2 regions of the Ideonella alba genome follow, and region 2 is predicted to be linked to the other one. Evidence: riboswitches for the same ligand, from Rfam matches in the RefSeq annotation. Region 2 holds a riboswitch; the other holds the start of a gene.
What was found. A riboswitch is a leader RNA that binds a small molecule or an ion and turns the genes downstream of it on or off. The one in region 2 is predicted to bind glycine.
Positions count from the first base shown of each region.

Region 1: another riboswitch for glycine. It lies ahead of KAK03_RS17475 (D-amino acid dehydrogenase); the one in region 2 lies ahead of gcvT (glycine cleavage system aminomethyltransferase GcvT).

Region 1 covers NZ_JAGQDD010000015.1:23,345-26,745, reverse strand. The annotation lists gene KAK03_RS17480 (LysR family transcriptional regulator) at 1-26, shown strand, start outside; gene KAK03_RS17475 (D-amino acid dehydrogenase) at 85-1,368, opposite strand; glycine riboswitch at 1,430-1,550, opposite strand; gene KAK03_RS17470 (M20 aminoacylase family protein) at 1,645-2,814, opposite strand; gene KAK03_RS17465 (tripartite tricarboxylate transporter substrate binding protein) at 2,811-3,401, opposite strand, start outside.
Region 2 covers NZ_JAGQDD010000008.1:59,203-62,603, reverse strand. The annotation lists gene gcvH (glycine cleavage system protein GcvH) at 1-250, opposite strand, end outside; gene gcvT (glycine cleavage system aminomethyltransferase GcvT) at 280-1,425, opposite strand; glycine riboswitch at 1,471-1,582, opposite strand; glycine riboswitch at 1,596-1,683, opposite strand; gene KAK03_RS12530 (nitroreductase family protein) at 1,745-2,536, shown strand; gene KAK03_RS12525 (acyl-CoA synthetase) at 2,589-3,401, shown strand, end outside.

The DNA of each region.
Region 1 (3,401 bases), on a different contig from region 2:
GCCGGGGCCGCGGTGCGGCTGTGTAGCCGGATCAGCGCCGGCGGTGGTGGCCGTCGGTCCGCCACCGACCGATCGGCCGCGCCATCACTGGAAGGCGAAATCCAGTTCCGGCTTCATGCCGCTGACGATGCGCGCAATGCTCTTGCCCGAGCCGCAGGCATGCGTCCAGCCCAGCGTGCCGTGGCCGGTGTTGAGGAACAGCTTGCCCACCCGGCTGCGGCCGATCAGCGGCACGTTGGACGGCGTGGCCGGGCGCAGGCCGGTCCAGAACTGGGCCTGCTCGGTGTCGCCGGCGCCGGGGAACAGTTCCTCGGTGCGGCGCACGATGGCTTCGCAGCGCACGCGGTTGAGGTCGCGGTCGTAGCCGTTGAGCTCGGCGGTGCCGGCGATGCGCAGGCGGTCGCCCCCCGGTGTGCCGTCAGGCAGCGCCGGCGAGGTGAGTCTCGAGAAGACCAGCTTGAATTCGTCGTCGGTCAGCGAGACCTGGTGCGCCTTGCTGGCGTCCTTGACCGGCATCGTCACCGAGTAGCCCTTGGCCGGGTAGATCGGCAGCGAGATGCCCAGTGTCTGCGCATAGACCGGGCTCAGCGAGCCCATCGCCAGCACGTAGGCGTCGGCGCGCAGGCGCTGGAAGCGGCCTTCGGCGTCGGTGGCTTCCACGTGGTCGATCTCGCCGCCGGCGGTGCGCAGCGCGGTGACGGTGTGGCTCATCAGGAAGCGCACGCCGTCTTCCTCGCAGCGCCTGACCAGTTCGCGGGCGAAGCGGTTGGCGTCGCCGGACTCGTCCTCGGCGGTGTAGGTGGCGCCGGCGAGCTGCGGGCGGATGTGGGCCAGCGCGGGCTCCAGCTTCACCGCTTCATCGGCGCTGATGACGCGGCGGTCGCAGCCCAGATCGCGCATCTGCTGCGCGGGCGCTTCGGCGGCGTCGAATTCCTTCTGGCTGGTGTAGAAGTGCAGGATGCCCTGGGTGCGCTGGTCGTACTCGATGCCGCGCTCGGCGCGCAGCGCCTGCAGCTCGCTGCGGCTGTAGGTGCCCAGGCGGACGATCTGCTCGATGTTGTGGCGGGTGCGGCCCGGCGTGCACTCGCGCAGGAACTGCAGGCCCCACAGCCACTGGCGCATGTCGGCGCGCAGGCGGAACAGCAGCGGGGCGTCTTCCTGGCCCAGCCACTTCAGCAGCTTGGCGGGGGCACCGGGGTTGGCCCAGGGCTCGGCGTGGCTGACCGAGATCTGGCCGCCGTTGGCGAAGCTGGTTTCAGCGGCCGGCGTGGCCTGGCGGTCGACGACCGTGACCTCGTGGCCGAGCTGGCGCAGGTAGTAGGCGGACGTGGTGCCGAGCAGGCCGGCACCCAACACGATGACGTGCATGGGAGAGTCTCCATTCAAGGATGGGCAGCAATGGCATCCGCAGCGGTGAGGCTGCCGATGTGCCGCTCCCCCTGTCCTTGGTACCTGAGAGATTCGGCGCCAGCCTTGCGGGCCGGGCCTTGCTCCTTCGGTGCGTCAGCCCTGGTGTGAACAGGCGCTGACGGCTCTCCAGACGGCGTGTGTGAGGTGGCAGTACGGGACCTGAGCGTGCATGGGAGTTTGCGCCTTCGGTGGCTGCGGCGCAGGGCCGCAGCACTCTCCTGCCAGGGATCAAGTTTACGCGGGAATCAGGAACCTCCGCGCCAGCAGCGTCCAGTAGGCGGCGCCGACGGCGATGTTGTCGTCGTTGAAGTCGTAGCCGGGGTGGTGGACCATGCAGGCATGGGCCGGCACGCTGGACTCCGGGCCGCCGTTGCCGATCAGCAGGTAGCTGCCGGGCACGCGCTCGAGCATGAAGGCGAAGTCCTCGCTGCCGGTCAGCGGCGGGCCCTGGCGGGTGATGCCGGCTTCGCCGCGCAGCTCGGCGCCCACGGCGCGGGCGAAGGCGGTGGGCTCGGCATGGTTGACCAGCACGGTGTAGCCGGGCCGCCAGTCGACCTCGGCGCGCAGGCCGTAGCCCTCGGCCTGGGCCGCGGCCAGCGCGCGGATGCGCTGCTGCAGCGTGGCGCGCACGCCCGGGTCCAGCGCACGCACGCTCAGCTCCAGCCGGGCGCTGGCCGGAATCACGTTGTTGGCCTGGCCGGCCTGCAGCGCGCCCACCGTGACCACCGCCGCCTGCAGTGGGTCCACATTGCGCGAGACCACGGTCTGCAGCGCCATCACCAGGCTGGCTGCGGCCACCACCGGGTCGGCGGTGTGCTGGGGCATGGCGCCGTGGCCGCCCACGCCGTGCAGGGTGATCGTGGCGTAGTCGCTGGAGGCCATGGCCGGGCCGTCGCGGAACACCAGGTGGCCCTGCGGCGTGCCGGGCATGTTGTGCATGGCGAAGACGGCGTCACAGGGGAAGCGCTCGAACAGGCCGTCGGCCATCATGCGCAACGCGCCGCCGCCGCCTTCCTCGGCCGGCTGGAAGATCAGGTGCAGCGTGCCGTCGAAGCCGCCTTCATCGGCCAGGCGACGCGCGGCCGCCAGCAGCATCGCGGTGTGGCCGTCGTGGCCGCAGGCGTGCATCAGGCCCGGCTTGCAGCTGGCCCAGGGGCGGCCGGACTGCTCGCTGATCGGCAGCGCATCCATGTCGGCGCGCAGGCCCAGGCGGCGCGGGCCGCTGCCGCGGCGCAGCGTGCCCACCAGGCCGGTGCCGCCCAGGCCGGTGACCACCTCGTAGCCCCATTCGCGCAGGCATTCGGCCACCAGGCCGGCGCTGCGGTGCTCCTCGAAGGCCAGTTCCGGATGCTGGTGCAGATCGCGCCGCAGCGCGACGAAGTCGTCCAGCGTGGCGGCACTCATTGCGCTTCCAGCTTGATGGCCTTGGCGATGGCGCGAAAGCGCGCGGTCTGGGCGGCGTATTCGCTTGAGGCATCGGCCAGGCTCAGCGGCTTGGCGGGCATCACCGCCTGCTGCTCCAGCTGGGTGTGCACGGCGGGGTCGGCCAGCACGGTGGAGAGCGCCTTGTGCAGGGCCTGCACCACCGGCTCGGGCGTGTCCTTCTTGACGAAGTAGCCGGTCCAGATGTTGAACGCGAAGTCCTTGACCGACTTGCTGTCGTTGACGCTGGGGTACTGCTTCAGGAACGGGGCTTCCACCTTGCCGGCCGGGGCCAGCGTGCCGATGATCTTCAGGCGGCCACTGTCCACCAGGCCACCCACCTGCGCACCGCTGACGATGATGGAGATGTCCACCATCTCGCCGCCCAGGTCCTGGAAGATCGGCGCGATGCCCTTGTAGGGGATGTGCGTCATCTTCGCGCCGATGGTCTGCGAGAAGTGCTCGCCCAGCACGTGGTAGAACGAGCCGATGCCCACGCTGGCGTAGGTCAGCGGCTTGTTGTCGGCGGCGGCCTTGCGGGCCAGCGCCACCAGCTCATCCACGTTCTT
Region 2 (3,401 bases):
GGTCGTTGCGCAGCTCTTCGTTGACCTCGACGATCTCGCCGGTGACCGGCATGTAGATGTCGGCAGCGGCCTTGACCGACTCGACCACGCCGGCCACGTCGCCCTTGGCGTAGGTCTTGCCCACCTCGGGCAGGTCGACGAAGACCACGTCGCCGAGCGCGTCCTGCGCATGCAGCGTGATGCCGACGACGGCGGCCTCATGGTCCTCGATGTTGATCCACTCGTGGTCGGCGGTGAACTTGGTCGTCATGGGTTGGCTCCTGTGGGGGGATGGGGAGGTCAGCCGCGGTAGTAGCGGTTCGGGGTGAAGGGCATGGCGGTCACGGTCATCGGCAGGCGCTTGCCGCGCACCTCGGCGAACACCTGGGTGCCGACGGCCACGTAGGCCGGCGGCACATAGGCCATGGCCACCGGCTGGCCGACGGTGGGGCCCAGCGTGCCACTGGTGACAGTGCCCAGGGCCGTGCCGTCGGCGGCGAAGAGGGCGGTGCCTTCGCGCACCGGGGCGCGTTCCTGGCCGAGCAGACCGACGCGCTTGCGGGCGGCGCCGGCGGCCAGCTGGGCGTCGATCACCGCGGCGCCGGGGTAGCCGCCGGCGCGCGCGCCACCGGCGCGGCGGACCTTCTGGATGGCCCAGGTCAGCGCGGCCTCGACCGGCGTGGTGGCGGTGTCGATGTCATGACCGTACAGGCACAGGCCGGCTTCCAGGCGCAGCGTGTCGCGCGCGCCCAGGCCAGCGGGCTGCACCTCGGGCTGTGCCAGCAGTGCGCGGGCCAGGGCCACGGCCTGGTCCTGGTGCACCGAGATCTCGAAGCCGTCCTCACCGGTGTAGCCCGAGCGGGTGACAAAGCAGTCAAGGCCGTCCAGCGCGAAGCGGCCACCCGTCATGAAGGTGAGGCTGGCGACATCCGGGTTCAGCCGGGCCAGCGCGGCCACTGCCTGCGGGCCTTGCAGCGCCAGCAGCGCGCGCTCGGGCATCGGGATGACCTGGCAGCGCTGGCCGATGCCGGCCTGCAGGTGGGCGATGTCCTGGGCCTTGCAGCCGGCGTTGACCACCACGAACAAATCACCGAAGGCCGCGCGCGCGTCCAGCGCAGGGCGGGTGACCATCAGGTCGTCGAGCAGGCCGCCCTGCTCGTTGGTGAACAGCGCATAGCGCTGCTTGCCCACCGGCAGGTCGACGATGTCCACCGGCACCAGGGTTTCCAGCGCAGCGGCGGCGTCGGCGCCGACCAGGCGCAGCTGGCCCATGTGCGAGACATCGAACAGCGCCGCCGCCGTGCGGCAGTGGCGGTGCTCGGCCATCAGCCCGGCGGGGTACTGCACCGGCATGCTGTAGCCCGCGAAGGGCACCATGCGAGCGCCCAGTTCCAGGTGCAGGTCGTTGAGGGGGGTGGTCAGCAAAGGGGTGTCAGGCGTGCTCATCAGGGCGGTGTCCAAGGGGCAGTTCGGGAAGGTCTGGCCGTTCGAAATGCCCCCGCTGTCCGCTTTACCTGAGAGATTGACCCCGCCGCGTCAGACGGCCGGGCTTGCCCCTTCGGTGGACGGACTCCAGGGTCCGCCTCTCTCCAGTGAGGAGCGCGTGACCTGGGCCACGCGCCTTGCCAGTCCTTTTGCCTGAGCGTTCGGGTGGGCCCTGCGCCTTCGGCGGCCCCGGGTGGGGCTCTCTCCTGACAAGCGGGCACTGTAGCAGTGCGCGGCCGCTGAGGCATCATGTGCGAACCCCAATTGCCCACCCGCCGTCATGACCGAGGCCGATGCTTTCCACCGCCTGCTGCAGGCCCACCGCTCGATCCGGTGTTTTCGCAGTGACCCGGTGGACGATGCTCTGGTGGACGCGTGCCTGGTGGACGCGCTGCAGGGCAGTTCGTCCAGCGGCAACCTGAACATGGTGTCGGTGGTCAAGACCCGCGACCAGGCCTCGCGCCGCCAGTTGCATGCGCTGCACGGCGAGCAGGACATGATCCTGCAGGCGCCTCTGCTGCTGACCTTCTGCGCCGACACCCACCGCACCCGGGCCTGGCTGGCCGAGCGTGGCGCCCGGCTGGGTTTCTCCGACCTGGTGAGCTGGCACGTGGCCAGCTTCGACGCGATGATCATCGCCCAGACCGCCGCACTGGCACTGGAAAGCCATGGCCTGGGCATCTGCTACATGGGCACCACGCTGTTCTCGATGGCGGCCATTGCCGAGCTGCTGGGCTGCCCCGACCACGTGCTGCCGGTGACCACGCTGGTGGTGGGCTGGCCCGACGAGGCGCCGGCCCAGCGTGACCGACTGCCAGCGAGCGCCTGGATCCATGACGAGCGCTACCAGCGCCTCGACGCCGCCAGCATCGAACGCGATTTCCGCGAGCGCGAGGAGCGTGGCAAGGCGCGCTACCTGGCGGTGCCGCACATGGCCGAGCGCTGGCGCGAACTGGGCATCGAGTCGCTGGCCCATTACTACACCAGTCCGATCAAGTACGACCCGGACGTCTTTGCCGAGTTCAGCGCCGAGATGGAGCAGGCCTTGCGCCGCAACGGCTTCCTGGCCTGATCGCCACCGCCGGCAGCGCTACAGTCCGCACACACCGCCCGGGAGCTTCCACATGACGTCGATCTACGACCTGCACCTTGACCGCAACCCCGCCAACCACGTGCCGCTGTCGCCGGTCAGCTTCGTGGAGCGCAGCGCCGAGGTGTTTGCCGACCTGCCGGCGGTGATCCACGGCGCGCGCCGCTACACCTGGGCCCAGGTGCGCGGGCGCAGCGCCCGGCTGGCCGCCGCCTTGCGTGCACTGGGCGTGGGGCGCGGCAGCACCGTCACGGTGATGCTGCCCAACACCCCCGAGATGGTCGAGGCCCACTATGCGGTGCCCGCGCTGAACGCGGTGCTCAACACCCTGAACACGCGGCTGGACGCCTCCTTGCTGGCCTGGCAGATGAACCACTGCGAGGCCCAGGTGGTGATCACCGACACCGAGTTCGGCCCGGTGATGTACGAAGCCCTGCGCCTGCTGCGTGAGAAGCATGGCCGCGACCCGGTGGTGATCGACGTGGCCGACAGCGAGCACACCGGCCGTGCCGAACGCGTGGGCAGCCACGAGTACGAGGCCCTGCTGGCCGCCCATGCGCCGCTGGCCCGGCTGGACGGCCCGGCCGACGAGTGGGATGCGATCGCGGTGAGCTACACCAGCGGCACCACAGGCGACCCCAAGGGCGTGGTCACCCACCACCGGGGCGCCTACCTCAACGCAGTGTGCAACGCCGCCACCTGGACCATGCCGCACTTCCCGGTCTACCTGTGGACGCTGCCGATGTTCCACTGCAATGGCTGGTGCTTCCCGTGGACCATCGCGATGCTGGGCGGCACCCATGTCTGCCTGCGCAAGGTGGATGCGGCCCACATCCTGGCGGCGATG